2 regions of the Blautia sp. aa_0143 genome follow, and region 2 is predicted to be linked to the other one. Evidence: riboswitches for the same ligand, from Rfam matches in the RefSeq annotation. Region 2 holds a riboswitch; the other holds the start of a gene.
The links. Region 2 has a riboswitch for ZMP and ZTP ahead of EAI83_RS15675 (formate--tetrahydrofolate ligase). Riboswitches for the same ligand answer to the same signal wherever they lie in the genome.

Region 1: linked by a shared signal. The riboswitch ahead of EAI83_RS12880 (IMP cyclohydrolase) and the one ahead of EAI83_RS15675 (formate--tetrahydrofolate ligase) in region 2 are both predicted to bind ZMP and ZTP.

The regions. Positions count from the first base shown of each region.
Region 1 covers NZ_RCXU01000025.1:18,543-35,157, reverse strand. Annotated here, with positions in the region: gene EAI83_RS12900 (3D domain-containing protein) at 1-622, opposite strand, end outside; gene EAI83_RS12895 (lysozyme family protein) at 785-1,474, shown strand; tRNA gene EAI83_RS12890 (tRNA-Gly) at 1,641-1,713, shown strand; gene EAI83_RS12885 (phosphoribosylaminoimidazolecarboxamide formyltransferase) at 1,878-3,062, opposite strand; gene EAI83_RS12880 (IMP cyclohydrolase) at 3,101-3,814, opposite strand; ZMP/ZTP riboswitch at 3,901-3,982, opposite strand; gene EAI83_RS12875 (peptidoglycan recognition protein family protein) at 4,080-4,796, opposite strand; gene guaB (IMP dehydrogenase) at 4,909-6,363, opposite strand; gene EAI83_RS12865 (DUF6106 family protein) at 6,431-6,934, opposite strand; gene groL (chaperonin GroEL) at 7,052-8,671, opposite strand; gene groES (co-chaperone GroES) at 8,719-9,003, opposite strand; gene codY (GTP-sensing pleiotropic transcriptional regulator CodY) at 9,301-10,086, opposite strand; gene topA (type I DNA topoisomerase) at 10,233-12,305, opposite strand; gene dprA (DNA-processing protein DprA) at 12,381-13,268, opposite strand; gene EAI83_RS12835 (YifB family Mg chelatase-like AAA ATPase) at 13,294-14,829, opposite strand; gene EAI83_RS12830 (helix-turn-helix domain-containing protein) at 15,050-15,265, shown strand; gene EAI83_RS12825 (hypothetical protein) at 15,371-16,129, opposite strand; gene EAI83_RS12820 (fructose-1,6-bisphosphatase) at 16,190-16,615, opposite strand, start outside.
Region 2 covers NZ_RCXU01000041.1:3,063-19,677, forward strand. Annotated here, with positions in the region: gene EAI83_RS15620 (ATP-binding protein) at 1-57, opposite strand, end outside; gene EAI83_RS15625 (potassium channel family protein) at 143-790, opposite strand; gene EAI83_RS15630 (TrkH family potassium uptake protein) at 810-2,147, opposite strand; gene bioB (biotin synthase BioB) at 2,455-3,426, shown strand; gene EAI83_RS15640 (biotin transporter BioY) at 3,528-4,073, shown strand; gene EAI83_RS15645 (putative ABC transporter permease) at 4,155-5,042, opposite strand; gene EAI83_RS15650 (MATE family efflux transporter) at 5,167-6,519, opposite strand; gene EAI83_RS15655 (MarR family winged helix-turn-helix transcriptional regulator) at 6,509-6,961, opposite strand; gene EAI83_RS15660 (hypothetical protein) at 7,093-7,434, opposite strand; gene EAI83_RS15665 (MGMT family protein) at 7,508-7,816, opposite strand; gene EAI83_RS15670 (methylated-DNA--[protein]-cysteine S-methyltransferase) at 7,924-8,457, opposite strand; gene EAI83_RS15675 (formate--tetrahydrofolate ligase) at 9,007-10,692, opposite strand; ZMP/ZTP riboswitch at 10,766-10,847, opposite strand; gene EAI83_RS15680 (sodium-dependent transporter) at 11,088-12,488, opposite strand; gene EAI83_RS15685 (helix-turn-helix domain-containing protein) at 12,710-13,438, shown strand; gene EAI83_RS15690 (4Fe-4S binding protein) at 13,502-14,350, opposite strand; gene EAI83_RS15695 (CD1871A family CXXC motif-containing protein) at 14,358-14,510, opposite strand; gene EAI83_RS15700 (TlpA family protein disulfide reductase) at 14,538-15,686, opposite strand; gene EAI83_RS15705 (response regulator transcription factor) at 15,892-16,569, shown strand; gene EAI83_RS15710 (sensor histidine kinase) at 16,566-16,615, shown strand, end outside.

The sequences.
Region 1 (16,615 bases), on a different contig from region 2:
TGGCCACTTCCGTAGCCTGATAACCTTCCAGGCAGCTGGTCGGAATATAGCCGACGTGATCTGAACCACTGTCATCTGTGTAAACGATCCTGCTCCAGATAGCATCTACCGTACCTGTTCTTTTCAGCTCATCATCCTGAAGGACCTCTCCTACAACCTCTCCGTCCTTCTTGCCGGGATAATCCAGGATATCACTGTCCTGTGCCGCTGTAACTGTATCTGTAAATTTATTTACGATCTCCGTATCACTGAGCACGCTGTCCGAAACATAACCGATGATCTTGTCCTCACCTTTCTTTTGGAAGGTCACCTTGCTCCAGCCATTGTCACAGACTGCAATTCTTTCAAGTTTCGTTCCCAGGATCACAGAACGCAGCTCTGTACCACTGTCTCCCGGATTGGACCGGATTTCCGTATTTTTCGCTGTAACATAAAGCGTATCACTCTTCGCCAAAACATTTACTGTATTTCCCGCCCCATCATCGATCTGAAACTGCTGAGGTGTTTTTTTCTCCTTTGTATATGTATCCAGTGTTGCTTCATATCCCAGTACCTCTGCTGATACGGATGCAGGGAAAAGCATAGAAGCACATAAAATAATTGCCAGAAGCTTTTTTCGCATGAAATCTTGCCTCCTTTCTTCCGGCATTCTACGGTTTGTCCCGACTATCATAGCATATCAGATCATATTTTGCAATTTCACAGGACAGTCTTCAGAAATTTTTAACAAAAAGATCATATTTTTTAACTGGTCAAATCTATCCATAACGGATACAATACTTATATGAATACAAAACACAAGAAACCAACCCTTACTAAAAAACAGCGCCACAAACTCCGTGTACAGCAGGTGCGAAGGCAGAAGATCTTTCTGACATGTCTTTTTCTGCTGATCGTGGGCTGTATCCTTCTGCGTTTTTCCAAATTTTCCGGCAGGCAGAAGGAAACCCATCAGATCAATGCAGCCTGTGAAGCTTATCGCGATGAGGTTTCCAGCGAAGCAGCACAATATGATATGTCCGACTATGTAGACCTGATCCTGGCTGTGATGATGCAGGAAAGCTCCGGACAGGGTACCGATCCCATGCAGTCCTCAGAAGGAGCCTACAACACCAGATATCCTCAGCAGCCCAATGGTATCACAGATCCTTCTTACTCTATTTCCTGTGGCATCCAGGAACTGAAATATGCTCTGGAAAAGGCCGTCTGTACCGGTCCGACTGATCTTTCCAAAATCCGTCTGGCTCTGCAGGCATACAATTTCGGAGCCGATTCCTATTTTGCTTATCTGGAAGAAAACGGTCAGACTGTGTGGACGGCCCAAAGTGCTCAGGCCTTTGCTCAGATGGCAAGCGGCGGCACACAACGTGATGAAGATGATCCCCTTCATGATCCTGCCGGTCCATGGGACTATGGTGACCAATACTATCCGGATCATGTTTTGCGCTATTACCACTTAGACAATAACTCATAAACCACCGAAATATTGTCATATACAAGTTCTATTTCAGACGTCTGGAATAAACTTTATATGTTGTGTATAATTTCAAAAAAATTCCAAAAAACATTTGACAGAATATAAAATCTATGCTAATATATGTCTTGTCGCTGAGGGAAACACTTGAAACGATAAGACATATGCGATAGTGGCGTAGTTGGTAACGCGCGACCTTGCCAAGGTCGAGACCGCGGGTTCGAGCCCCGTCTATCGCTCTTCAGAACTCTGAGTTTTTCAGAGTTCTTTTTTATTTTTAAAACTATCCTTTTTCGATCAAAAAGTCCCGGGTCTGATCTCTTTTTTCCAGAAATTCAGATTCGGGACTTTATATTTTTTATCTTTTATTTCAGCTGCATATCATGGCCAAGGCATGCATCTTTTAGTGGTGGAAAAGGCGGATTCCTGTAAATGCCATCACCATTCCATACTTATTACATGTATCGATAACTGCGTCATCACGTACAGATCCACCCGGCTCTGCAATATATTTTACACCGCTCTTATATGCGCGCTCGATATTATCACTGAATGGGAAGAATGCATCGGATCCCAGTGTCACGCCGGTAAGACCATCCAGCCATGCTCTCTTCTCTTCTTTTGTGAACACTTCCGGCTTCTCTGTGAATGTCTTTTCCCATGCACCATCTGCAAGGACATCCATATATTCCTCACCAATGTAAACATCAATGGCATTATCTCTCTCCGCACGTGTGATCGTGTCTTTAAACGGAAGCTCCAGTACTTTCGGACACTGACGGAGATACCAGTTATCTGCCTTCTGACCTGCAAGGCGTGTACAATGTACACGGGACTGCTGTCCTGCACCAACGCCGATAGCCTGTCCGTCCTTAACAAAGCATACAGAATTGGACTGTGTATATTTCAGGATGATCAGAGAAACCTTCATATCTCTCTTGGCTTCTTCCGTAAGCTCTTTATTCTCTGTTACAATATTGGAGATCAGCGCATCATCAATTGCCAGCTCCTGGCGGCCCTGCTCAAAGGTGACTCCAAATACCTGTTTGTGCTCCAAAGGTTCTGGAACATAGTTTTCATCGATCTGGATCACATTGTAATTGCCTTTTTTCTTCTGCTTCAGAATTTCAAGAGCCTCCTCTGTATATCCTGGTGCGATCACACCATCAGAAACCTCTCTCTTGATCAGCATTGCGGTATCTTTGTCGCAGACATCAGAAAGAGAAATAAAATCACCAAATGATGACATACGATCTGCACCTCTTGCTCTTGCATACGCACATGCAAGCGGGGAAAAATTCTTCCAGTCCATATCATCTACCCAGTAGATCTTTGCCAGTGTCTCATTCAGCGGAAGTCCGATGGAAGCACCTGCCGGAGATACATGCTTAAATGAAGTTGCTGCCGGAAGTCCGGTTGCTTTCTTAAGGTCACGTACCAGCTGCCAGCCATTAAAGGCATCCAGGAAGTTGATGTATCCTGGTCTTCCGGAGAGTACCTGGATCGGAAGCTCACTTCCATCTGCCATATAGATCTTTGATGGTTTCTGATTTGGGTTACATCCGTATTTTAACTGTAATTCTTTCATGAAAAAGCTCCTCCGTTCTCTGTGATATCCCTATTTTCTTATTTATTCTTGTTTACGATCCTGGATTCATATTTTCCTGTCTCAATGTCAATAAAACGAACAAAGAGAGAAACTTTATTATCCTGGTTCAGGCTCTTCCAGAGGAGATCCGTAAACTCATCAATATCGCTTGGGATCTCTACCAGCTTCGGCTCTCCCTCGAAACTTGGAAGTGGATTTCCATCGCATTTATAAGTATGGATAAAACGTCCCTGTCCTGCCGCCGCATTCTCATAGGCAAATGTATAACGAAGACAGGAATCCGGATTTCCGTTATTGCTCTTTAAAATAGACATCGCATAATTGAATTTACCGTCTTCAACATGAAGAACACCTGAAATACGAGGTGTATAGTTCGGCGCATCCGGCTCAAACTCTCTGCTGCGGAGAGACTGTTCAAAGGTGAGCTGTCTGTCCATTCCCTCATAGATCGTATCTGTCTGATCACCGTTTGTTACGATGGTCTTATTTCCAAGGACACGTACCGGTGCATAAATGATCAGGCTCGGGTCTGTAAGCTTGGACGGATCAAAAGCCTGTGTACGGATTCCTTCCCCATCCTCAACAAAAATACGGTTTCTGCTGTTCTCGCTTCTTCCCATAATAAAATATGCAGTAACTGCATGTTTCCCGTCAGCGGAACGTCCGATCACAATTCCTCTTCCCGGATAGGAATTTTCTTTCAGTTCTTTTTCAAGTGAAAATGTCGTCATTTTTCACAGTCCTCCTTGTCTAATGTAAGGCCCGGGGCTTATCCCAGGATATGAACGGTAACAAAAAACCGCCTGGACACCCCTTATCAGGCTGCCCAGGCGGTCGGCTTCTCACTTCACTGCACTCCCTGTAGGTAATCCTACTTTCCGCCAGTCATGCAGCTTCTGCTGTTATACTACAATACTTCTTCTTAATTTTCAAGCCCCTATTTTCAGAAATTATTTTTCCAGACTTCTTGTTGCTCACAAAATAAACAGTAACACTTTATTTCCCCTGTAATGCATAATCTGTCTGGATCTGTGCTGCAATGTCTGATTTCATCTGGATCCATGCATCGGGATTTTCCACGTAATACTTCGGACAGTCTTTACCTGTGACATCATAATGACGGATCACCTGATCCGAAGTCAGTCCAAAGCGTGTACAAAGCCACGCTGTCAGCTTTACCGCTGAATCATAGGTTGCTGTATTAAACTGCCCTGTTTCATCCGGATGGCAGCATTCAATGGATATGGTATCTACATTTCTGGAATTTGTGGCATAGGATATTTCCGAAGTGGGAATACATTGTACCACTTCTCCCTCCAACCCTACCACAAAATGACTGCTGACTTTGTTGTCCTGCGTTGTCGCAAGATTTTCAAAATAATTCCGGTTGGATACGGCAGTAGATCCCGGATTGGCCGTATAATGAATGGCTATATAATTTACCTGTTCGATAGAAATCTGTGGTCTGGAATAGGAATTCGGTGTCAGAAGCTCCACATCAATAAAAGGTGCTCCTTCTGCCTGCCATTGTTCCGGTCCGCCATTTCCGCTGGCATTCCCGGATATTTCTTCCTGTCCGGACTGAGTTTCACTCTGTTCCATGCGCATCTCAAAAAATGCGTATCCTAACGCACACGCAGCAAAAGCAACGATCACAATGATACATATCAGCACAATCCTCTGCAGGATCTTGATCGGGTTCTTTTTTCTCAAAGACTTCTTTTTTCTTCTGGAAGACCCGGAGGAAGTTTTCTTTACGGAAACAGGCCGCCCGCTATGGGACGGCCTGGGTGACTTTTTACCGGTCTTACCTTTTTTTCCTTTATTATTCATCTACACTGTAGTTTGGAGCCTCTTTTGTGATATGGATGTCATGTGGATGTGACTCCTTGAGAGATGCAGCGGAGATCTTAATGAATCTGCCTGTTGTTTTCAGCTTCTCAATGTTCTCTGCTCCGCAGTAACCCATACCGGATCTTAAACCGCCAATTAACTGGAATACGGTATCCTCAACGTGTCCTTTGTATGCAACACGTCCTTCAACACCTTCTGGAACAAGCTTCTTGGCGTTCTCCTGGAAGTAACGATCCTTGCTGCCGTTCTCCATAGCTGCAATAGATCCCATTCCACGGTATACTTTATATTTTCTTCCCTGATAGAGCTCGAATGTTCCCGGGCTCTCATCGCATCCAGCAAACATGCTGCCCATCATGCAGACATTGGCGCCTGCCGCGATAGCCTTGGTGATGTCTCCGGAATACTTGATTCCACCATCTGCGATGATCGGGATTCCGTAGCTGTTGGCTACTTCATAGCAATCCATAACAGCAGTAACCTGCGGTACACCGATACCTGCAACAACACGTGTGGTACAGATAGATCCAGGTCCGATACCAACTTTAACTGCATCTACACCAGCTTCGATCAGTGCCTTGGTAGCTGCTCCTGTTGCAACGTTACCTGCGATAACCTGAAGTTCCGGATATGCAGCCTTGATCTCGCGGACTGCTTTTAAGATATTCTCAGAATGACCATGTGCGGAATCAATTACGATTACATCCACATTCGCTTTCACAAGTGCATCTACACGTGCAAGTACATTGGCTGTGATACCAACTGCCGCACCACAGAGAAGACGTCCCTGTGCATCCTTGGCTGCAAGCGGATATTTGATCTGTTTCTCGATATCCTTGATGGTAATGAGTCCTTTTAAATTAAAGTCGTCATCTACAATGGGTAATTTCTCCTTACGGGATTTCGCAAGGATCTTCTTGGCATCCTCAAGTGTGATTCCTTCCTTGGCTGTGATCAGTCCTTCAGAAGTCATGCACTCCTTGATCTTTCTGCTGAAATCTGTCTCAAATTTAAGATCACGGTTTGTGATAATACCTACAAGCTTTCTGCCTTCTGTGATCGGAACACCGGAAATACGGTATTTCGCCATCAGATCATTGGCATCTTTCAGTGTATGCTCCGGTGAAAGATAAAATGGATCTGTAATAACACCGTTCTCAGAACGTTTAACCTTATCAACCTCTTCTGCCTGTGCTTCGATGGACATATTCTTGTGGATGATACCGATACCACCCTGTCTGGCCATGGCAATTGCCATTCTGTGCTCTGTAACTGTGTCCATTCCCGCACTCATCATGGGGATATTCAGCTTTACTTTCTTGGTTAAATACGTTGAAACATCTACCTGATTCGGAATCACTTTAGAATAAGCCGGAACCAGAAGGACGTCATCAAACGTAATGCCTTCACCAATAATAGTACCCATTGCATTTCCTCCCTTGTGTAAGATATTTTAAATTTGTGAACTAGTGTAACAAAAAACAAGATTCATGTCAATCCAAAAAAACTTTACTTGGTGCAGAATTTTTCATGGTATTTGCAAGTGCGTCATCCAGTTCCAGGATCACTTTGCAGGTTTCTCCACTGTCTCTTATGATCATTGCATAGCGTTTATGATCCTCAATTCCTGATGAAAAATCATACTCTTTCATCTTCTGATTGCCATTATAATAGTCCATTCTGTGGGACTTTAATGGTGCCACAAGGTCTGCCTCCGCAAGCTGGAGCGATTTCACTCTTTTCCTTTTTGATTTTGACATGATCATATCAATGTCCAGTTCTCCGTTAACAAACAGATACTCGTACTCCAGATCTGTCTTCGGTATTACAAAATAACATGCAATACCAAGTGCAATAGCCGGTACCAGCAAAAGTACATTCAGCACAAGGCCTCCCAGGACCATGATCACCGTCAGCGCTATCAGACCGTATTTCACAACCAGATCTTTCGCTGTCTGCTTCTTTTTTACCAGAAGCTCTGAATATAAGTCACTCATTTGTTTCTTCCTTTCGTAATTTACTGACTTTTTGATTATAACACAAAAAGAGAGCCGCGTCTATGGCGCAGGCCCTCTCATTTTGTGAATTAATTATTTCACCTGCTCAGCTGATAATTACATCATTCCCATTCCCGGGTTTGCAGCCGGAGCCGGAGTATCTTCTTTGATTGTGGAAACTACAGCCTCTGTTGTAAGGAGTGTAGATGCAACACTTGTAGCATTCTGAAGAGCACTTCTTGTAACCTTAGCCGGATCAAGGATTCCGTTCTCAACCATGTTTACGTATTTCTCATTGAGAGCATCGAAGCCTGTACCGATCTCAGACTCTCTTACTTTGTTGATAATAACAGCGCCTTCCAGTCCTGCGTTTGCAGCGATGTGGAACAGCGGAGCCTCAAGAGCTTTCAGGATCACATAAGCACCTGTCTTCTCATCTCCTTCAAGTGTTGTTGCAAGTTTTGCAACCTCTTTGGAAGCATGGATGTAAGCAGATCCGCCACCTGCGATGATACCTTCCTCAACAGCTGCTCTTGTTGCTGCAAGAGCATCCTCAAGACGAAGTTTTGCTTCTTTCATCTCTGTCTCAGTAGCAGCACCTACACGGATAACAGCTACGCCGCCAGCCAGTTTTGCAAGTCTCTCCTGAAGTTTCTCTTTATCAAACTCGGATTTTGTCTCCTCGATCTGCGCACGGATCTGTGCAACACGTTTTGCAATGGCATCTTTGTCACCGAGACCATCAACGATAACTGTGTTCTCTTTTGCAACTTTAACAGATTTTGCACGTCCAAGCTGCTCCATCTTAGCTTCTTTCAGGTCAAGACCAAGCTCATCGGAGATCACCTGTCCGCCTGTCAGGATCGCGATATCCTGAAGCATCTCTTTTCTTCTGTCACCATAGCCAGGAGCTTTTACAGCTACTACCTGGAAGGTTCCTCTCAGTTTGTTGACGATCAGAGTTGTAAGGGCCTCACCCTCAACATCCTCAGCGATGATGAGAAGTTTCGCACCGGCCTGAACAACCTGCTCAAGAAGTGGAAGGATCTCCTGGATATTGCTGATCTTCTTGTCTGTGATCAGGATGTACGGATCATCAAGAGTTGCCTCCATTTTCTCCATATCTGTGGACATGTATGCGGAAATATATCCACGGTCAAACTGCATACCTTCTACAAGGTCAAGCTCTGTATGCATGGTCTTGGACTCCTCAACAGTGATAACACCGTCTTTGGAAACTTTCTCCATAGCATCAGCAACAAGCTGTCCAACCTGCTCATCACTTGCAGAGATTGCTGCTACGTTAGCGATCTGCTCTTTGCCGTTGATTGCCTGGCTCATGTTCTTGATCGCTTCTACTGCAACATCTGTTGCTTTTTTCATACCTTTTCTGAGGATGATCGGGTTGGCACCTGCTGCCAGGTTCTTCATTCCCTCATGAACCATTGCCTGAGCAAGTACAGTCGCTGTTGTAGTACCATCACCTGCTACATCGTTTGTCTTGGATGCAACTTCCTTGATGATCTGAGCACCCATGTTCTCGAATCCGTCCTCAAGCTCGATCTCTTTTGCGATGGAAACACCATCGTTTGTGATAAGCGGAGCACCGAAAGATTTGTCAAGTACTACGTTTCTTCCTTTCGGTCCAAGTGTTACTCTTACTGTATCTGCAAGTTTATTTACACCAGCTTCAAGTGCTGCTCTTGCTTCTGCGCCATATTTAATTTCTTTTGCCATGATAAAATGACCTCCTATTTATATTGATATACGATAAGATGTTTATATTATTTAATAACTGCCAGGATATCTTCCTGTTTTACAATGATGTAATCCGTACCATCCATCTTAACTTCTGTTCCTGCATATTTGGAGTAAATAACAGTGTTTCCGACTTCTACTTCCATCTTTACTTCTTTGCCATTTACAACTCCGCCAGGACCAACTGCGATAACTTCTGCCTGCTGTGGTTTCTCCTGTGCCTGTCCCGGAAGTACGATTCCGGATGCTGTTGTCTCTTCTGCTTCAACCTGTTTTAATACTACTCTGTCGCCTAAAGGTACTAACTTCATGATCTATGTTCCTCCTTTATAAGTTTCATCTTCGTCTGCTAGCACTCACTTTATACGAGTGCTAATCACTATGGCTATATTAGTGAATTTCACATATTTTCGCAACCCTTTTAAGATATGGTTTTTCTATATTATTCTGGTTTTATCTCTTTTATGCTCTTGTTTTCTCTTGTTTTCTTAATTTCATTATTTATTTTAATTTTATGAAACAGACAAAAAAGAGACTCCCACGCTAGCGGGAAGTCTCTTTTGTCACGTTCTTTATCTTATATCAAGCATCTGACAGTGCTGATCACATTATGCCTTCTTGCTTCTCTGTGCTTTTATCTCCTCAAGCTCATCAAAGATCACTTCATTAAGAACTTTAATGTAAGTTCCCTTCATACCGGATGAACGGGATTCGATCACACCTGCACTCTCGAATTTACGCAGTGCATTTACGATCACGGATCTGGTGATACCTACACGGTCAGCGATCTTGCTGGCAACCAGGATACCCTCATCCCCATCCAGCTCATCAAAAATATGGATGATCGCCTCAAGTTCTGAGAAGGACAGTGTACTGAATGCCGATTTAACGATCTGCTGTTTTCTGTCTTCTTCTGCGTTCTCGTCATGAACCGCACGCATCATTTCCAGGCCAACAACTGTTGTACCATACTCGCTGACGATAATATCCTCAATATCATAGGGATGATCATTGCGGTACATGAATAACGTTCCCAGTCTCTCACCTGCAATATCGATCGGATTCACGATTCCCTGATAATTTCCGGGTACATGCTCAAAGCCAAGTGTCTGGAGATTGACATTCTCCTTTGTGGAAAGAACACCAAGAAATCTCTCATTCAATAACGGGTCGATATGTCCGCCGATCTTGTCATCGATCAGCTCTGTGATCTCATCCACACCCGGGCAGATACTGACTCCCAGAACCTTACCTTTCTTACTGAGTACCAGGATATTGGAACTTAAGGTTTCCATGAGCACCTGGCAAATGTCGTTAAACACTACCTTGCTTGAGCTGCTGTTATGCAGAAGCTTATTGATTTTTCTAGTTTTATCTAGCAACTGAACGCTCATTTTTCCTCCTTTCACTTTCGTACCTTGAAAGAAATCGTTTTTCTAGTCTAATATTACACGTTATTCTGGAAATTTACAAGACATTTTTATATTTTTTTTATTTTTAACGGGATTTTCTGAAAATTAATAGAAAAGCATTTATTCAATCAATCTTCATCTTTTGGTTTTTGTTCCACATATCCGCAGGTTTCCTGGCTGCAAACCAGCTTATTTCCCTTTTCGAGCATATAATTACCACATTTCGGACATTTCTTTGCAGAAGGTTTCTGCCAGGACATAAAATCACATTCCGGATTATTCTCACATCCGTAATATTTTCTGCCTTTTTTCGTTTTTTTCATGACAATTTCGCCGCCGCACTTCGGACATGCAACACCGATCTTCTCATAATATGGTTTTGTATTACGGCAGTCCGGAAATCCGGGGCATGCAAGAAATCTTCCATGAGGACCGTACTTGATCACCATGTTGCGGCCACAGTTGTCACAGATCACATCCGTAACCTCATCCTGTATATCAACTTTCTCAAGCTCTTTCTCAGCCTCATCCACATCATGCTTCAGATCCGGATAGAAGTTACGTACAACCGTTTTCCACTGTACGGTACCTGCTTCCACGCAGTCCAAAAGCCCCTCCATAGTTGCTGTAAAGTTTACATCCACAATACTTGGAAAAGCCTGTTTCATAATATTATTAACAACCTCTCCAAGCTCTGTGACGTAAAGATTTTTCTGTTCCTTGGATACATAGCGTCTGCTGATGATCGTTGTGATGGTCGGCGCATACGTACTCGGACGTCCAATTCCAAGCTCTTCCATAGTCTTTACAAGTGAAGCCTCTGTGTAATGTGCCGGCGGCTGTGTAAAATGCTGCTCCGGCTTCAGTTCTTTCAGCTTCAGCTCCATACCCTTTTCAAGACTTTGACTTAAAACATTGCCCTTTTTGTCATCGCCCTCTTCTGTGTACACAGACATAAAGCCATCAAAGGCAACCTTGGATGCTGCAACCGTGAACACATACTCACCTGCTCCGATCTTGACAGACGTGGTCTCATAACGTGCCGGTGCCATTCTGCTCGCCGCAAAACGTCTCCAGATCAGCTGATATAAACGGAACTGATCCCTGGTCAGGGATTCCTTCACCAGAACTGGTGTCCTCGCAATATCTGTAGGACGGATCGCCTCATGAGCATCCTGTATCTTCTGTCCGTTTTTGATTGCCTTCTCTGTCTGAGAAACATAATCCAAACCATACTGCTCAGAAATATAAGTTCTTGCTGCTGCATCTGCTTCCTCTGAAATTCGAGTAGAATCTGTACGCAGATAGGAGATCAGACCTACCGTACCACTGCCTTTTACATCCACACCTTCATATAACTGCTGTGCCAGGCGCATAGTCTTCTGCGTAGAAAAATTCAGTGTCTTGGCAGCTTCCTGCTGCAGAGTACTTGTGGTAAACGGAAGGGGAGCGTTTTTGATCCTCTCACCTTTTTTTACTTCTGTGATCTCATATTTACAGTCTTCCAGACTTTTCAGAATCTCATCCATTTCCTGACGGTTTCTGATCGGAAGTTTTTTATCTGTTCCATAGAACTTGGCTGTCAACGGTTTCTTCTCACCCTTTACCTGAAATTCACCCTCCAGGCTCCAATATTCTTCAGGAATGAATGCATTGATCTCATCTTCTCTGTCACAGATGATACGCAGTGCCACAGACTGTACACGGCCTGCACTTAAACCTCTTTTTACCTTGGCCCAGAGCAGCGGACTGATGGTATAACCTACCATACGATCCAACATACGCCTTGCCTGCTGTGCATCTACCAGATTCATGTCCAGTTCCCTGGCCTGCTTGATGGACGCCTTAACTGCTGTTTTTGTTACTTCATTAAATGTGATCCTGTGCATCTTTGCAGTATCTGTCTTCAAAGCCTGCATCAGATGCCAGGAAATTGCTTCTCCCTCACGGTCAGGGTCAGTTGCAAGATAGATCTTATCTGCTTTTTTTGCTTCTTTACGAAGTTTTGCAAGAAGCTCACCTTTTCCTCGTATTGTGATATACTTCGGTTCAAAATCATTGTCCACGTCAATACCAAACTGGCTCTTGGGAAAATCCCTCACATGACCGTTGGACGCTTCTACTGTATAATTTGCCCCCAGAAATTTCTTTACTGTCTTCATTTTAGCAGGTGACTCTACTATCACCAGATTTTTGGCCATTTTACCTCTCCTAATCTCATTCTGCCTTCCTGTCCGGCTTAAAAACTCCTGCTAAATCTCCGGGCAAAAAAGCATTTATTCAAGTCTGATATAATACTGTCTCCCGGTTTCCTTCACAAGCCCCATCAAAATAAGCTGTCCCAGGATCCCGGCTGTTTTTCCCGGTGAAAAACCGGTTTTTCTGATAATATGATCCAGATTTTTTGGTCGTAAATCGAGACAACTATACACCAAATCCAAATCCGTTGCAAGTCCCAACTTGCTTTTTTCAGACAAATTTGTCTTTTTTTTCACAGATAATCCCCACTCATCCAGAAGTATTTCCGGAGAGTATGCAATTCCTGCTCCGTCGTAGATCAGCTTGTGACAGCCTCTGCTCAGCGCATCATTTACCGCTCCTGGAATGGCGTATACCATCTTCCCCTGTTCCAGTGCACAGGCAGCTGTGATCAGTGATCCGCTCTTTTCTTTTGCTTCCACCACAAGCACCAGATCTGCCAGTCCGCTGATGATCCGGTTCCTTGCCGGAAAATAATATGCCCTGCCTTTGGTACCTGGTTCATATTCGCTGATAATCCCTCCGTTTTTTTCGGGGATCCTCCGGTAAATACCTCTGCTGGATGAAGGATAACAGATGTCCACACCATTTCCCAGCACGGCAAAGGTCGGGGTACCACCTTCCAGAGCACCCTTGTGGCCCTCAGCATCAATGCCGGCCGCCATACCGCTGATCACCTGTACCCCATGTTCGCTTAAGAATTTTCCGTAATTAAAGGCCTGTATCCGTCCGTAAGGACTGCACAGCCTTGCTCCCACGATCGCCGCTGTAGGTTTGGCATCATCCGGAAAGCTTCCAATGTAATATAATTGTTTTGGCATACCGGGAAGTTCCTTAAGTCTTGCCGGATAAACACTACTGTCCTTCCGGGCACACCGGATCCTTGTTTGCTGTATTTCTTCCATATAAAATACCTTCCTTTTTTCTGTTTTATGACCAGTATTTCTTATCATATGCCCGGTAAGCCAACGCCTCGCAGATATGTTCTTCCTTTATCTTTTCGGAAGATTCCATATCCGCGATGGTCCTGGCCGTTTTCAGGATCTTATGATATGCTCTGGTACTGAATTGAAACTGCTCATATGCCTGCTCCAGAAGTTTGTCTGCCCCTCCCGTCATTACACAGTATTTTTCCAGTTTTCTTCCGTCAAGCTCCCCATTGAAGCAAAATTTTTCCTTTTTGTAACGTTCTCTCTGGATCTCCTGTACTGCTTCCACCCTCTTTCTTATTTGAGCAGAGGATTCCCCTGCAATTTTCTTTTTCATTTTTGAAAAACTCACTGCCGGAACTTCCGTGCAGATATCAATACGCTCCAGGAGAGGCTGGCTGATCTTTCCAAGATAATGCGTGATCTCCCCTGATGTACAGCGACATCTGTTCATATCCGGGTAAAATCCGCAGGGACAGGGATTCATCGCTGCCGCCAGCATAAAACTGGCCGGAAAAACATAGGTTCCGGCAGCTCTGGACAGATGGATCTCCTTATCTTCCAGCGGCTGACGCAGGATCTCCAGGCTTTTTCTGGAAAATTCCGGCATCTCATCCAGAAAAAGAACACCTCTGTGTGCAAGAGTGATCTCCCCCGGCCCCGGTATCCTGCCGCCACCTGCCAAAGCCTGAGGGGAACTGGTATGATGCGGACTTCGAAAAGGCCTCTGCCGGATCAGCGGATCTTTTTCCGTGAGAAGTCCTGCCACACTGTATACCTTGGTGATCTCCAGGCTTTCCTCAAATGTCATCTCCGGCATAATGGTAGGCAGACGTCTTGCCAGCATGGTCTTTCCGGATCCTGGCGGTCCGATAAAAAGAATATTATGAAAACCGCTCACTGCGATCTCTGCCGCCCGCCTGGCTCCTTCCTGCCCGCAGATGTCCGCAAAATCAACCTTTGGTATTTCCGGTTTGTTTTCTATTTTTTCTTTTTCCTGATACGCAGCTGTATAAGTGATTGGGTCTCTCAGACACCGGATCATGTCATTCAGACTTTTTACTCCAAACACCGGCATATCCTTCACCAGATTCCCCTCCCGGATATTTTCCTCCGGAATAACGCAAAAGCGTAAGCCCAGCTCTCTTGCGCGGATCACCCGAGGCAAAACTCCGGCAACCCCATGGATCTCTCCATTCAGACTGATCTCTCCTACGATCATAACTCCTTCCAGAAGATCCGGTTCCAGAATTCCGGCAGCCGCAAGTACTGCAGCCGCCACAGGCAGATCAAAACCGGCTCCTTCCTTTTTCATATCGGCAGGTGCAAAATTTACAGTTACTTTTTTTGGTGGCAGACAAAGCCGGTTGTTCTTAAATGCAGTCCGGACTCTTTCCTGGGCCTCTCTCACCTGGGCAGAGGGAAATCCTACCATAGCAAAAGAAGGCAGACCATCACTGACATCTGCCTCAACCTGGATCTCACGTACTTCCATTCCGTAGATCGCTGCTGATAAAACACTCGCAAACAAATACATTCCTTTCTGCGAAAAAAACGGATCCCGATCTTCCATCTTTTCGTCTTTTCAGGTCAGTCGGATATTCGAAATCCGCATTGGTTAAAAACAAGGGAATTTTCAGATAGACATTTTCTGAATTTTAGAAGATAATAAATTTAGTATAGTCCATTTTGCTCTCTTTTGCAAGGGTGCATTTCGTTCTGTTTTATACTTTCAATAGAAAGAAGAGGTGAGCACAATGAAATTTCAGCGTATTCAGGATTTACGTACAGACGCGGATCTGTCCCAGAGAGAATTAAGTGAGATTCTTCATATCAGTCAGCGTTCTTATTCCCATTATGAAACGGGATCCCGTAATATTCCTATCGAAATGCTTATCCGGCTGGCAAATTATTACGACACCAGCATCGATTATCTCGTCGGCCGCACAGACCGCAAAAAAATGATCAAATAAAGAGATCCCCGGAAATGTGGAACAGTTTCGGGAATTCCTGTATCGGGATTCCCTGATTGCCAAAATCCGGGGATTCTTTATTTTACCGTGTTTTATTTTTTTTGATCATTCCGTATAATAGGTTTCTTCTTCTCCGTAGGGAATCTCATATTCTTCTGTATTCTCATCAGAAGAATCTTCACTGCTCTCGCTGTAGGATTCCTGTTCATAGGAATTTTCGTTGCTTTCATTATAGGAAGCATCTTCTTCGGAATTTTCGGATACTTCCAGGGATGACTCCTGCCGGGTCATAATAGACTCTGTTTTCGGATAGGTCAGAGATCCATCTCCCCGTTCATATGTTTTTACCTTCACATAAAGCTCACCACTTTTATCGAAAACAAACTCTCCTTTTGCCTTATTCCCTTCGGAATCCTTAAAACGGAACTGTGTGGCATTTCCTGCTACCTCTGCAGTCACATCTGCTTCTGCGGTCATGGAAGGATCTTTTCCATTCACTCTCTTATAGGTAAAGGAAACAGATTTCAGACTGATATCATAAATATCGATCGTTGTCAGCCCGTCTTCGCTGTACCAGATCCCCTGATAATTTTCCGGTTCAAATGCCGGAAGGATTGTCGGGACCGGTGTCAATGACGGTGTCGGTGTCGCTGTCGGAACCGGTGTTGCTGTTGCTGCCGGAGTTGCTGTCACCTCCGGAATACTGTCCAATGCAGCCAATGCGGCCTCTCTTCGTTGTTCTTTTTCCACCTTATCCCTGTGGGAAACATACAGCATCCCTCCAAGTCCTGCCAGAATAAACAGGATGATCAACAGGACCAGAACCGCTCTCAGCCGTTTTTTTCTTTTTTTGTTTTTTCTCATCTGCATCACCTCTGTTTACTATAGCATACAGGAAACTCTTCTTGTATTTCTCAATTCTGCTTATTTTTTCTCTTTGATGATACCTTTTCTGTAAGCTTCCAGAAGCTGGATCAGCTCACTGATCCTTTCCTTCAGAGCAGTTCCGGTATCGGTATCACCGACCAGAGTACGTTTGTTATTGTAGTGAACTGCCACCCTGTTGGAAACAATATCCTGCTCCTTGGCTACCGCTTCTTCCGCAGAAGTAAAAGGCTCATGAGCAGACAGGATCAGCCCGTAGGAGTTATAAACCAGTGTATAGCCGGCAATCCCCGTAACCTTCTGATATGGTCTGGAAAAGCCGCCGTCGATCACAAGAACTTTGCCATTGCATTTTACAGGACTCTCTCCCTCACTCTGGTGAACCGGCACATGCCCGTTGATGATGTGACCCTTTTCCGGATCCAGTCCGAATTCACGGAGCAGTTCATCTACAACCTCCTCATT
Region 2 (16,615 bases):
AAATGGCCGTTTCGGATAGGTTCTTTTTTTTACTGTATCCTCCATTTTCAAGCTCATTCTGTCATTCTCCTTCTACTGCTGTTTTCTGGAATTATATCACGCAGCTGTTCTGTGGTCAAAATTTTTTCTTCATGGCAATGAGCTATATGCGGAAGCACTTCTGAAGAGCTCTGTATTCTCCTAATACCAGTAATTTATCATTTTCTGCAAAATATGTTTCCGGTGAAATTGCAATACTGAATTCCTCTTCATTTTTTACTGCCAGAATATTAATATTGTAGCGTTTTCTGATGTCAAGTCCACCCACTGTTTTTCCAACCCATTCTTCCGGCACTTCCACTTCAAAAATTGCATGGGAAGCATCCACCTCCATATAATCCAGTATATGATCATCTGTATAACGGAAGGAGGCCCATTTTGCCACCTGCTTTTCCGGATAAACTACCTTATCGGCACCATTGCGTAAAAGAAATTTTTCCTGAACATCACGTTCAGCTCTGGATATCACCAATTTTGCACCCAGTTCTTTTAGAAGGGATGTTGTTTCAAGAGAATTTTGAAAGCTCTCTCCAATGGTCACAAAACAAATGTCATAGTTTCCAATTCCAAGGGACTGTAAAAATTCAGCATTGGTGCTGTCACCAATCTGAGCATTTGTCACAAATGACAGTACTTTGTCCACTCTTTCTTCCTTCCAGTCAACTGCCATAACTTCATGTCCCAGCTGATTGAGCTGCATGGCAATATGTCTTCCAAACCTTCCAAGTCCAATAAGCAATACATTTTTCATAATATTATTTTTCTCCTTCTTATCCAACTGTGATTTTTTCCAGAGGGAGCTTTGCATTTCCCTTATTTCTTCCGGAAAATACCGCATAGATCAGGGTCAGACCACCTACACGTCCCAGATACATCAGTATGATCAGCACGACTTGTGAAAAAACATGAAGTTCCGGTGTGATTCCCAGAGTCAGACCTACCGTACCAACAGCTGAAGCAGCTTCGTACAGACAATCTAAAAGCGGAAGGCCTTCGTACACACTGATCGCTATTCCGCCGCCAAAGAACAAGGCAAAATATAACATGGCTATTGTCGCTGCATTTTTTATCACATGATATTCAAGTCTTCGCCCAAAAGCTCCTGCATTTTCCTGACTTCGAAATGTCGCAATTGCATTTAAAATAAGTACTGAAAAAGTTGTTGTTTTCATTCCACCTGCTGTAGATCCCGGTGAACCACCAATTAGCATTAACAATATCATAACTGCTTTTGATGCCTCACTCATCTCTGAAATGTTTATAGTATTAAATCCGGCAGTTCTTGTCGTTACCGATTGAAACGCTGCTGCTAACAGGCGTTTTCCCATGGGTAATTTTGTCAGATCACAGATATAGAAAAAAACTGCCGGAAATAAGATCAGACATGCGGTAGTCATGAGAATGATCTTGCTTTGCATGCGGTAGCGTTTAAAGTTCAGTTTGTTTGTATAAATATCATCCCATGTGAGAAAACCGATTCCTCCTGTAATGATCAACAGCATAATTACCAGATTTATAAGTATATTTCCGGAATACCCAGTCAGCGATGGAAACATACTGGAATCTGTCCCCAGAATATCAAAGCCGGCATTACAAAAAGCAGAGATTGAATGAAAAACTGACATCCAGATTCCCTTTTTTCCATAATCTCCCATAAAAACCGGCAGCAGCAACACCGTCCCTGCAGCTTCGATCAAAAATGTTCCCCTCAAAATAAACCTTGTCAGTCTGACGATTCCTCCAACTTTAGGTGCTGAAATTGCATCCTGCATGGTGCTTCTTTGCATGAGGGATATTTTCTTTCCGGAAAGAAGGGAAACAGACGCAGCCACAGTCACTACTCCAAGCCCACCTGTTTGTATGAGTGCAAGAATGATCGTCTGGCCTGCCAGGGACCAGTAGCTTCCAGTGTCCTTTACCACAAGACCTGTAACACATACCGCCGAAGTGGCTGTAAAAAGTGCCTCATGAAATGGTGTGATCACTTTCTCCGCAGAAGAAAATGGAAGCATCAGCAGAACGGTTCCCAAAAGGATCACTCCTGCAAACCCCATGATAATCAGCTGAAAAGATGTCATATGTTTTTTCTTATATGATTTTTCCGGCATAAATGATCAGAACTCCTTATCAATACTTTTAACAGTGCTATCCTCGTAATGCATTTTATTATATATAACTACTTTCAAAGATAGTATAAAATTCTCTGCTTCCGTATTAAGATTTTATAAAGATATGATATTGAATTGAGAATGATTTTAACCGAATCAAGGAAATTACCTGCTTTGATGATCCTAAGCATTACCTTAATACTACAGTTTTTAATTGTAAACTCATTTTATATTTGCAGTTGACATTCGATATTTCTCTGTGATAAAGTGATACCCGTACAAAAAAACTCAAAAGGAAGGTATTGACATGAACACTGCATCATGCGAAAAAGAAGCTCCATCGCTTTCCAGAGATGAAGCCATTGCAATTTTAGATACTCCGGACGAAGAACTTGAGGCACTGATTGACCGTGCCAGCAGTTTACGTTACAAATATAAGGGAAACCGGGTAAGCATCCACATCCTTACCAATGCCCGCAGCGGTAACTGTTCCCAGGATTGTGCCTACTGTGCCCAGTCATGTCGTTCCACTGCCGATATTGATAAATACAAATGGGTAGATGAAGACAAATTATATCAGGACAATGATTTCGTAAATGATTATCATTTATCCAGACATTGTATCGGACTGAGTGGTATGAAATTTACAGATAAAGAGATCGAGGAGCTGGCCCGCAGGATCCGCAAAATGAAAGAACACGGAACTCATCTCTGCTGCTCCATAGGCTTTCTCACAGAGCACCAGGCAAAAATGCTCAAAGAGGCTGGTCTTGACCGGATCAACCATAACCTGAACAGCAGCCGTTCCTTTTATCATAATATCTGCAGTACACATACCTTTGACCAGCGTGTCCGGAATATCCATATGCTTCAGGGACTTGGTTTCGAGATCTGCAGCGGCGGTATCATTGGCATGGGTGAAAGTAAGGAAGACGTTGTTGACATGCTTCTGGAATTACGTGAGATCCAGCCGGAAGCACTGCCGATCAACTTTCTTCTTCCGATCAAGGGAACTCCTCTCGGAAATGCAGATATTTCCCAGCTGACAACCGAATACTGTATGAAGGTCCTCTGCCTGGCAAGACTTCTTGTGCCTAAAGCAGATATCCGATGTGCTGCCGGAAGAGAAGTTTATTTTAAAGGCGAAGAAAAAAAACTGCTCAGTGTTGTAGACTCTATTTTTGCTTCCGGTTATCTTACAGAAGGTGGTCAGGGAATCGAAGACACTCTGAAAACCATTACGGATGCAGGATTCACCTATGAGATTGAATCTGCGTAAGCATCCTTATGGACATATGACCTATCATACACACTTACAGCATTTCATTACTTACCCGAACCAGTAAATATATTACCTTTTTCAAAGGAGGCTCTTTTAATATGAATCAGACAAATACTGTCTCTGCACCACGTACAAAAACCTACGAGATCACCATGACCGCTCTTATGGCAGCTGTCACCTGTATTCTTGCGCCGCTGTCCATTCCGATCGGTCCGGTTCCGATCTCATTTACCAATCTTGCCATCTATCTGTCCCTTTATCTTCTCGGATGGAAAAAAGGAACCATCAGCTATCTGATCTATCTTCTGCTTGGACTTGTAGGTCTTCCGGTATTTTCCGGATTTACCGGCGGCCCTGCAAAGCTGGCCGGTCCTACAGGCGGATACATCATCGGCTTTATCGTTATGGCTGTTATTGCCGGACTGGTAATTGACAACTGCCATAAGCCTCTGATCCAGCTCGTTGGTATGATCGCAGGAACAATTGTATGCTATCTTTTCGGAACTGTATGGTTCTGCATCGTTGCAGATTCCACTTTCAAAGCAGCTCTTGGAATCTGTGTAATTCCGTTTATCCCGGCAGATCTCATAAAAATGATCATCGCCATGATCATCGGACCAATGATAAAGAAACGAATCCGATAAGCTGAAACTCTGATACTCCAAAAAAAGGCAGCAGGAAATGTTGGAAATTTCCTGCTGCCTCTTTATCACATTTTATTTTTCTTATCTGAGTTTTTTCTTCAGTTCCTGGATCAGTTCAAAATAATCTCTGTGCTTCATCTCCGGGAAAGCCTTAATGATTCTTCCCTGGCCGAATACCGTATGGTTTGTGATAGAGCTTGACAGCTCATCAAACTGTGCCTGAAGCTCCGCTTTCTTCATCCGAAGCATTTCGGCAGATTTTTCTCTCTGAGCCACAGTCGCATCTCTGAGCTCTGCCTTAGCAAGAGCAACCTGAACCTTTCCCTCTCCCACCTTCTGTGCTGTATCAATGGTAGTTGTTGCCAGAGTATCACTGAGCTTATCACTCACGATCCGCAGATCCGCACGTACCTTATCCAGTCGGGTAAGCTTCTTATTCAGTCCGCGGATCACCGCTACTGTTACAATAAGATCTGCCAGATACACCGCATACAGAATTGCCATAACAACCCATTCCAGTGTGGAAGGTGTATGAGAAGCCTGACGCTCCACATACTTCTGAAAAACCTTTACGACCATCACAATGGCAAGTCCCCATATCAGGGAAAACTCAAGACAGATATAGCCATGAAAATTCAGCGGCTTATTAGAATAATCCCACCATCTTGCATGGAAGCATACATCCAGAAGCCATCCGGCAACCAGCTCTACCGCAGTTGCAAGAACGGTTCCAAACAGAAAGATCATTCCCTCACTCATCTGATGTCCGCCGCTCTGAAGCGTATTAAGCAATGCAAACACGGAAAGTACACCAAATCCGTACACCGGGCATACCGGACCGTTGAGAAATCCCCGGTTTATAACCTTTCCTAAAGTTACTGCATGGAAGATAACTTCAACGACCCATCCTCCAAAAGAATAAAACAAAAAATACAGACATATCTGAAAATACGTCATCCCGCAAATCATCCTGTACTCCTCCTTTACAGCTGTCAAGATTCCGGCAGCTATTTCAGGGGTCAGTACCATCATCTCTGCCGGGGTGATTCTGATTATATCATATCACCCCTCTCATTTACATCCCTTTATCCGGTCATTCTTCCGAAACAATTTCTTTTTTCACACGGGTAAAGTACAGAAAGAATCCGATGTTCAGAATGATTCCCACTGTGGTAGATACCGGTGCTGCAAGACCGATCTTGGTCAGGCTGGCATCCGGCTGGATACTCATAAAGTACGCCATTGGAAGTCGTACCAGAAGCGTCTGGATCAGGCCCTGGACCATAACCCATATGGTCTGGTTGTTTCCGTTGAAATAGCCTATCATACTGAACAGAACAGCCGTTACCAGTGTCTCCGGAGCAAACCCCTTCAGATAATCAAAGCCCTTTTGGATAACGCCGGCATCTGTTGAAAAGAATCCTGCCAGCACATCACCCTTCAGCAGGATCAGGATAAATACCAGGCATCCCACAGACAGGCCAACTCCAATTCCCGTAAGCATGGATTTTCTCGCACGTTTCGGCTTTCCTGCTCCTACGTTCTGTGAAACAAAGGAGGCCATGGACTGCATTAGGGAGCTTGGAACCAGCATGGCAAAGTTTACGATCTTACATGCAACTCCGTAACCGGAGGATGCTTCCAGACCCAGGCGATTGACAAATGCGCACAAGGCCAGGAACGAAATCTGGGTCAGGAATTCCTGAAGTGCCAGCGGCAGTCCGATCTTAAGAAAACGTCTGCACTGAGGATTCAGCCGGAAATCTTTTTTTGTAATGGTAAACGGAAGCTTCTTCTTTATCAGCAGAACTACTGCAAATACAACACTTAAGGCCTGAGCAGAAACCGTAGCAATAGCTGCTCCTGCTGCATCCATATGTAAGCCGGCTACCAGTACCAGGTCTCCGATCACATTTACAATACATGCCACCAGCACAAACAGCAAAGGAGATTTACTGTCGCCAAGGCCGCGGAAAATAGCAGACAGTAGGTTATACGCGACAATAAAGAAAATTCCGCTGCCACAGATCCGTACATAAGATGCAGTCAGCGCTACCGCTTCTTCCGGTGCCTGCATCAGCATGGAGATCGGATGTGCAAAGCCTACCATAACAATAAACAGCACGATAGAGATCATGGTAAAGACGATTGCAGCCCCACCGATAACGGAGCCGATCTGCTCCGGTCTTTTTTCTCCAAGATAACGTGCGATCAGAACTGTGATACCCATAGCAAACTGGATCACTACAAAGGTAACCAGATTCAGTACCTGACTTCCGGTGGAAACCGCTGACAATCCGGATGTGGAACCGAATCTTCCAACTACAAGAAGATCGACCGCACCATAGGCAGCCTGCAGGATCAGCGCACCGAGTACCGGCATCATAAATGCAACCAGCTTCTTCAGGATATTTCCCTGGGTAAAATCTGCCTTATCATTTGTCATAATGTTCCCTCCTGTCACACATGATCTGATAAAATTTCCCGATGGTCCGGATCATATTGTCTGCTTCTTCTTCGGAAATCTCTGAAAGATAGGGCGCCAGACTGCTGAAATAATCCTGATCATACTTCCTGGAAAGCATCTCTCCTTTTTCTGTTATGGAAATGTAAGTAACGCGCCCGTCATCCGGAGACGTAAGCTTCTGAAGATATCCCTTTGTCTCCATTTCTTTCACTGTTCTGGTAACACCCGGACGCGGAAGGTTCATGGCATCACTGATATCAGAGAGCCGGATATCCTTTTTTTCTCTCTGCAGAGAATGGATCACATCCAGATACTGTATGTAGGATGGCATCACCCCCTGAGGCAGTGGCGGAAGCATATCCCGGATCCGCTTTGCCTGATAAAACGCATCAAACATCCGCTTGATCTTTTCATTTGTCATAAAAAAACTCCTTATATAATTATCTTAGTTAATTACCATTGATAATTATACGAGGAATTTATGGTTTGTCAAGCATGTTTTATTTTTCTGTTACAGAGTAGCTTTCTATTACAGAGTAACTTTCTATTAATCTATGCTTCTAATGCCTCTTTCAGAGAAGCTTCAAAGATCTCAAGTCCTTTCTCCATCTGCTCATCGGTCATGGTAAGCGGTGCAAGGTTCAGATATCTGGCCTGTGCCATCACACGCTCTCGGCTTAAATGTTCTGCATCCAGAATAGAGGAAGACAGCTGCTCTGCGGCGTTTCTGTCCTTTTCCTCCAGCACGAGTTTCCGGCTGTCGTCGGTGACACTGGGATTTGTCAGAACTACGAATTCTCCTCCATGGATATAGTTATTCAATCCTGTATTCACTTTTGATGCACTGCAGGCAGTCTGCAAAATAGCACCATCGGACAAACTACTCCAGACCATTTTCCCCTGCTTTCAGCTTCAGAACTTCTGTAAGCTCCGGGATCTGCATCATATTTCTACAATTCATAAAACACTACTCCTCCCACTGATACTGCTTCATATCTACACATCCATTTGCCTTAAACTCCACACCCTCGTCTTCCAGAAGCATCTTCTGCTCTCTCCAGCCTGGTGCAGTACGCCCTGCATGGTTCACAACTCTGTGGCAGGGATACTTCCCGTAAAATTCTGCCATACCTAAGACTTTTCCTACAAGACGTGAATTTTTATCCCGCCCGATCAGCCGTGCGATCTGTCCGTAGGAGGCCACTTTTCCCTCAGGTATCTCTTCCACCACGGACAGTATCTCGTAGATTAAATCTTCATCCAGTATTTTTCCCATAATTATTCCTCCGAAATCCTGCTGGCAATTTTCATAGCATGCTTTCATAAATAAAATATCTGTCTTTTCGTGGACGCCTGTACCAGACCGTCCTCTCAGCCTGAGTTTTACAGTGCAGTTCCTTTCTTTGGAATAAACAAACGGCTCATATCTGTATGTTCCAGCTTAAGAAGTGAAATTTTTTTGTCAATTCCTCCGGCATAGCCCGTCAAGCTTCCATTTGTTCCTATGACTCGATGGCAGGGAATGATAATGGAAATTTCATTATGTCCAACCGCACCGCCTACTGCCTGGGCGGACATATGGGAAGTGTTTTTCATCACTGCAATTCTGCGCGCAATTTCTCCATATGTAATCGTCTGTCCATAGGGAATATCCAGTAAAATCTGCCACACTGCCTTTCTGAATGTTGAACCGTTCGGATGAAGTGGTGGAGTAAAGTTCGGTTCTTCACCGGAGAAATATACATCCAGCCATTTTTTTGCTTCTGTGAGAATTTTCGTTTCCTGTGGAACATAATCTTCCGGAAGTGTATTTGCAAAATATTTCTGTCCTTCAAACCACAAACCGGTAAGTCCGATTTCATCTGCAGCAAGTAAAATATCTCCGATTAGCGATTTATATTTGCATGTGTATACCATATTTTTCCCCCCCCACATTCATTTATCTCTACAATATTTTCTATAGCATTCCTCTTAATTAACACAAATGTCACATGCGCGTCCCCTCTGCGATTTCCTCGACATTGTGAGTTTTATCCCAACAAGCAGCAGGAGATTGCTGATATTCTTGACAATTTATAATATTATACCATTTTTGTTTTGAACATGCTATAATGCTGTTGCTGCCGAACCTCCAGCTGAAAGGATGTAAAGTCCTATGACAAGTTCTATAATTACTTTCTTTGTTTCTGTTATGGCAACTGTGGCTAGGCTGGACAGAAACGACAGGCAGTAACAGCCTAAAGGATTAAACCACCTTACATAAACGGAACAAGAACCCCCGGAAGTCTCGACCACTTCCGGGGATTTTCGTATCAAATTCGTATCACGGGATCGTCAAACCCAGTGTTTTTCCTGCTTTTAAAAGTTTTTCAATACTCTCTCCACAACAATATAAAAAGCGGCAGAGCCTCTATTTTTGCAGGCTCTACCGCTTTCTATCTGAATTCCCCTCAAAAAATCTTTATATCAGAACAGTCCTGTGATCTTACCGCTCTCGTCTACGTCGATCTTGGTTGCTGCCGGTACTTTCGGAAGTCCTGGCATGGTCATGATCTCACCTGTCAGTGCAACAATAAATCCTGCACCTGCGGAAATCTTAAGATTTCTTACTGTTACCTCGAAATCTGTCGGAGCACCAAGCTTTGTCTGGTCGTCTGTTAAGCTGTACTGGGTCTTAGCTACACAGATCGGGCAGTTGCCAAATCCAAGTGCCTCCAGCTGTTTCGCCTGCTTCTGGGCATTTGCTGTAAGAACCACTTTCTTTCCACCATAAACCTTCTGTACGATCTGGTTCAGTTTGTCCTCGATGGAGCCTTCCAGCTCATAAGCATATGTGAAGTCATTCGGCTCTTCAACAAGACGGATTACTTCCTCAGCGAGCTTGATTCCGCCTTCGCCACCTTTTGCCCATACCTCTGAAAGTGCTACGTTTACGCCAAGCTCCTTGCATTTTGCTTCCACAAAATCAAGCTCTGCCTTGGTATCGGTCGGGAATGCGTTAATAGCTACCACACATGGGAGCTTATATACATTTTTGATATTGCTTACATGCTTCAGAAGGTTCGGGATACCTTTTTCAAGAGCCTCGAGGTTCTCATTGTTAAGATCCGCTTTTGCAACACCGCCATTATATTTCAGAGCACGTACGGTTGCTACGATAACAACGGCACTTGGTGTAAGACCTGCCATACGGCACTTGATATCCAGGAATTTCTCAGCTCCAAGATCAGCACCGAATCCAGCCTCTGTGATGGCATAATCAGCAAGCTTCATAGCCATCTTTGTAGCTGTTACGGAGTTACATCCGTGAGCGATGTTTGCGAATGGTCCGCCGTGAACGATTGCCGGAACATGCTCCAGTGTCTGAACAAGGTTTGGTTTCAGGGCATCCTTCAGAAGTGCTGTCATAGCACCCTCTGCGTGAAGATCTCCTGCTGTTACCGGTTTCTGCTCAGCAACCTTGCCATAAGTGTATCCGATGATGATTCTGGAAAGTCTCTCTTTCAGATCTTTGATATCACTTGCCAGACAGAGAACTGCCATGATCTCAGATGCTACGGTAATGTCATATCCGTCCTCACGCGGCATACCGTTTGTTCTTCCGCCAAGTCCATCTACTACATTACGAAGCTGACGGTCGTTCATATCCACGCAACGTCTCCAGGTGATCTTTCTTGGGTCGATGTTCAGCTCATTTCCCTGGAAAATATGGTTGTCGATCATTGCTGCAAGAAGGTTGTTTGCCGCACCGATTGCATGGAAATCACCGGTAAAATGAAGGTTGATATCCTCCATCGGAACTACCTGTGCATAGCCGCCGCCTGCCGCACCACCTTTGACACCGAATACCGGTCCCAGGGATGGCTCACGAAGAGCTACCATAACATTTTTTCCAAGTCTCTGCATTCCATCTGCAAGACCTACCGTTGTAGTTGTTTTTCCTTCCCCGGCCGGTGTCGGGTTGATAGCTGTCACAAGAATCAGTTTGCCGTCTTTTTTGTCTGTTTCTTTCAGGAGATTATAGTCGATCTTTGCTTTGTATTTACCATACTGCTCCAGATATTTGTCATCAATACCTGCTTTCTCTGCAATCTTGGTAATTGGCTCCATTGTGCACTCCTGTGCAATCTCGATGTCACTTTTAAATCCCATAATGTTCTCCTTTCTCCGCTGCAACCGTCTGCATCTTTTATCCCATAAAAAAGAGCAGTATCTGAAGTTTTTCAAATACTGCCCAGACGGTCGACTCATCGAATCTCCGGCTCCCTCGTGGTTATCCCACAACTCCGTCAGTCACCGAAGACTTTATTAATTTGATGATTGAATACTAACATATTTATTAGTACTTGTCAAGAAATTATCAAATTATTTTTTCACTTTTAAAGTGAGCTAAGTCTAATTTTCTGAATCATTTCCGTTCTATGTATTAGTTTTCTCTCCAACATTCGTACATATCTTTTTTCATCAAATCCTCTGTTATTTAATCGTATCTTGTACTGGTCATCCGTTAATGCGACTGTCCAGACGCCATAAACATATTACCACACTTATGAAATCAAATCTGCAAATCCTGTAGATACCAGGAATAATATCAGCATTACAACCGGCACTACATAACGGATCATAAAGCGATATAACCCTGCCCGTTTGAAGTGTTCCCCATTTCGTTCCACTTCTCCTATGATCCAGTCAGGGCCGATCACCCAGCCGATCAGAATACTTGTCAAAAGTGAGATAAACGGCATCAGAAAACTGTTGCTGATATAATCCATCACATCCAGCAGCTGTCCAACGGAACCATTTGGCAGTTTAAGTTCAAAATACAGTTTGTTATAACCAAGGCAGATCAGCACTGCTGTAACAAGAGAATAGATTCCGACAGCACCACACATTTTCTTACGGGGTTTGTGATAGAGTTCCATGCAGTTTGCAACCAGTGTCTCCATGACAGACACGCAGGAAGTCAGTGCCGCAAATCCCATCATCAGGAAAAATGCAATTGCCACCGGACGGCCAAATACTCCCATGGCATCAAAAACCTTTGGCAGTGAGATAAATATCAGGCTTGGGCCGGAAGCCATTCCATCCTTTCCGAGAAATACAAAAACAGCCGGTATGATCATCATTCCTGCAAGAAACGCAACGCCGGTATCAAAGATCTCAATCTGATTTGTTGCTTTATTTAAATTAACTTCATTTTTCACATAAGAACCATATGTGATCATGATTCCCATAGATACACTTAAGGAAAAGAATAACTGGCTCATCGCATCCAGAAGGATCTCCAGGAAGCGTTTTACCGTCAATCCATGAAAATCCGGTTTGAGGTAAACAGCCAGCCCCTGCATACCGGTGCGGACAGTTCCATCCGTATCAGTATGGGACAGTGTCAGTGAAAAAATCGCAATGATCACAATCAGAAGAATCAGCCCCGGCATAATGATCCTGGAAAACTTTTCGATTCCCTTTTCCACACCACGAAATACGATCCAGGCAGTCAGTGCCAGAAAGATCAGCATAAATACAACGGGTGCAATATCTGATGTAATAAATGATGTAAAGTATACATCTGAAGCCGCATCTTTCCCATCAGAAATAATATAAGTAAAAAAATATTTTACAATCCATCCACCGATAACAGAATAATAGGTCATGATCAATGCCGGAACCATAAACGTTAAATGTCCTAAAAATTTCCACTTTGGATCAAGAGATTCAAAAGCCCTCAATGCATTTTTCTTTGTCTTTCTCCCAAGTGCTACATCCGTTGTCAACAGTACAAATCCAAAAGTCAGTACCAGTACCAGATAAACCAGCAGGAAAAGTCCTCCGCCATCTTTGGCACAGAGATATGGAAATCTCCAGATATTTCCAACTCCTACTGCACTTCCGGCTGCCGCCAGGACAAAGCCTATTGAGCCGGAAAAGCTACTTCCTTTTTCTTTCATTTCAATTTCCCCTCTTCAAGTATATATTTGATATAGGCTGAAACCTTCAGCCTAACAGCCATATCTTACCTTAAATAAAGATAAGTGCAAATGGCAGAAGTTTCTTTTTACGAAATTTTATCTCAAAAAAGTTTCTTACTACTTTACAAAATACCGGTTTTTCCGATATAATCGTATACAATAAAAATTAATAAGAAAAATAGATAGTATGAGGAAACAAAATGAGTAATTTTACCTGTTATGTAGGTGAACAAATAAGAAAATACCGAAAAGCCGGAAAGATGACTCTGCAGGATCTGGCAGATGCCATCCATAAAAGTCGAGCTACCGTATGCAAATATGAAAATGGAGATATCTCCGTTGATATCGAAACTTTGTATGATATCAGCCAGATTCTCCAGGTATCTATGTCCCAGCTTACCACTGGTCTTCCTGAAACAGCCAGTAAACCGTCCAATGCACCGGGAAAAGGACAAAAAAGCCCATTTTTTCAGGCACAGCGGCTATATTTTTACTTTTACGATGGACGCTATCAGCGTACGAAGGATGGCGTCATCGATATTTATGAAAAAAAAGGCGAATCCGGAAAATACGAAGCAACCTTAACGATCTGTTCTGTTTCTGCCAACGGAAGAAGCAGTGAGATTTTTTACACCGGAAAAGTTCTTTACAGTGATATGCTGATCCGTTTTTCCTTTGTAAATCAGTATAACCCACTGGAAGAAGATCTCCTGTACATTTTTAATCCTCTGGAGCTTCGAGATTTTACAACAGGACTTTTGTGTGGGATTTCCAGTGCGGATCTGATGCCCTGCGCATTCAAATGTGTGATCACTTTAAAACCACAAGAGCTTACCGAAGCGTTCCGCCACCAGCTGCTTTTTACAAAAAAAGATCTGAAGCGCTGGGAACAGCTGAATATGTTACTGATAGATAATATGGAAAAGTAGTTTTCTGCAAAAAACGGTACACCTTATATTTTATAAGCTGTACCGTTTTCGTATTTTTCTGTATCAGGGTTTGCCTGCAAACCCACACCGGATCGCCTGTGTCGGACATATCTTTTTACATCTTCCACATCGGATACATTCTGTACTGTTTGGATTTTCCGTCGGATCGACCTCCATCTGGCAGATATTCCTGCATTTTCCGCAGTGAACACATTTTTCTTTATCTACTCTGTAACGAAAAACGGAAACTTTATTAAATACCGAATAAAAAGCTCCCAGCGGACAGATATACTTACAGAATGGCCGGTATATCATAATTGATAAGATAATGGTGATCACCAGGATTGTATTTTTCCACATGTACAGCCAGCCTACTGCACTTCGCATGGATTTGTTCAGCAGCACCAGAGGGATACCTCCTTCCAGTGTTCCTGCCGGGCAGATCAGCTTGCAGAAATATGGTGCTCCCTGGCCCATGATATCTACTACAAACATGGGAAGTATGATCACAAATACAAGAAAGATCACATATTTCAGTTTTCGCAGAAGCTTATCTCCCCGAAATGTCCGGATCTTCTTTGGAAAAGGAATCTTGTTCAACAGATCCTGGATCAGTCCAAAGGGGCAGAGAAATCCGCACACCAGTCTTCCAAGCAACGCTCCTACAAAGATCAGAAATCCAGCTACATAATATGCCATCTTGAAGTTCCAGCTTCCGATCACAGCCTGAAGGGAACCAATGGGACAGGCCCCTCTTGCCCCGGGGCAGGAATAACAGTTCAGCCCCGGAACACAGACATTTTTCAGTTTTCCGGTATAGATCTTTCCAGTCACAAAGCCTGATATGTGACTGTTTGTAAGGGCCGCCCACAATGCCTGGATCCCATGCCGCGGCCATTCATTTATTTTCATCTTCTTATTATCCAATGCCAATACACTCCATACAGATGTTGATCGCTTTTGTAAAAACTACAGACACTTCGCCCCTGCAGATTCCCAGTATCATCAGTAAAATTCCCAAAACCGCCAGAGCAGGTCCGATCCACCTGGATTCTGTTATTTTCCGAATCATTTTTCCACTCTCCATAATGATCATCTTTTACTTTGAAACGTTTTTAAGCTCTTTTTCCACGATTTCCTTCCATTCGTCCAGTGTATGGCTTCCTGTATAGGTATCGCCTACAATGTTTCCATCTTTGTCAACAAAAAATGTTTCAGGAAATGCGGAAATCCCCTGCAGACGGCCGTTCATCATAGTAGTATCCGGTATCAGGAACGGATATTTTGCTTTTGTTTTTTCCTGAAGAATGCCTGCTTTTTTTACAGCCTCTTCGTCCTGATTTCCCTTTTCATCTGTAGTATCAAGCACCACGCCTGCTACTCCGACGCCTTTATCTTTCATTTCTTTATAGAGCTCCTGAAGTTCCGGGATTTCTTTTACGCATGGTGAGCACCAGGTTGTAAAAACATTTACCAGCGTCAGGTCATAGTCACTGAATACTTTTTCTGTATATGTTTTTCCATCTATTCCTGTTGTTTCAAATTTTCCTACAGATTTTACATCCTCCGGGTTGACGCTGGTATCCTGTGGCTGGTCAAACACAGAAATATTCTGATACGGTGTCATTTCCGTAATGTCGGTTTTGATCTTTTCCAGCTCCTTTGTCAGCTTTTCATCTGCATCTTTGTTGGTGCTCAGATAATATTTGTATTTCCCGTCACTGCTGCTTCCAAGCTCTTTATGCTCTGTACAGCCAGTGATCTCATCCAGCTTTTTCTGTGAAGCTTCGTCATAAACGCCAATTGTGCCAATTCTGTCCAGACCTGCCACCCAGTCGTCATATCCGGTTCCCATCTTCTGTATTTCGGCATTTTTCTGTTCCTCTGTCATTTTGCTCCAGCTTACATAGGCATATGTCACTGCGTTGGTCTGATTCTCAAAATCTTCCGTGGTAAGCATTGCAATGCTCTGGTCCTTGATCTGCTTTAACAGCTCCTTCGAAAGCGAAAGCTTCAGTCCCAGAAACGGATATTCATAAGAATCCTGTGCCTTGCAGGTTACGTCGGAAGGCTTAAATGTACCTGCTACCAGATCTGATGAAACTGCCTCTCCATCCACCGCCATTGCCTCTCCGATCTCTGCTGTTTCCGTGCTTTCTGCCGCTGTTACCGGTACGCTTCCAAATGCAGATATTCCTAATACCGCTGCTGCCATAAGTGCTGTTATTTTCTGTGTTCTTAATTTCATTGTTTATATTCTCCCTTCTGATATCACCGGCCCATATCCGGAACCGGCGTATATTTTATATGTTAATTTTGTTCTCTGTAGCCTTACTATATCATCCCCTGTATAAAATCTCTGTTAAGAAATAAAAAAATTTACAGGAATTTTATGCTATACATGATATGATAGATAACAAAGCAAAATCAACTGTTTTTTAGGAGAATTTATTATGCATATATTGATAATCGAAGATGAAAAGCAGCTCTGCCAGTCTATTGCGGAGGGACTTCGCATGGATGGCTATGAAGCGGACACATGTTTTGACGGGGATGAAGGACTGGAATTATGTCTGGTGGAAAATTATGATCTCATCCTTCTTGATCTGAACCTTCCAGGCGTTGATGGTCTGGAAATCCTGCGCCAGTTTCGGGAATCCGATACTTCCACTCCCGTTTTGATCCTCTCTGCCAGAGGACAGATCCAGGACAAGGTTGAAGGGCTTGATCTCGGTGCCAATGACTATCTCACAAAGCCTTTTCATTTTGAAGAGCTGGAGGCACGGATCCGAAGTCTGACACGAAGGAAATTTATCCAGCAGGATGTATGTCTGCAATGCGGACGTATCAGCTTTGATACCCGTACAAGAAAGGCCAGTATCGATGGACTTCCTCTTTCTCTGACCCGAAAGGAAAGTTCTCTTCTGGAATATTTCCTTCTTCATCAGAACCGTATCATAAGCCCAGAAGAAATGATCGAGCATATCTGGGACGGAAGCGTCAACAGTCTCAGCAATTCCATTCGTGTCCACATTTCTTCTCTTCGAAAAAAGCTGCGCACGGCTCTCGGCTTTGATCCAATACAGAATAAGATCGGCCAGGGTTACATTTTAACGGAGGATATACAATGAAAAAAATAACCGGAAAGCTTTCTCTTCAATGGCGTCTGACACTGAT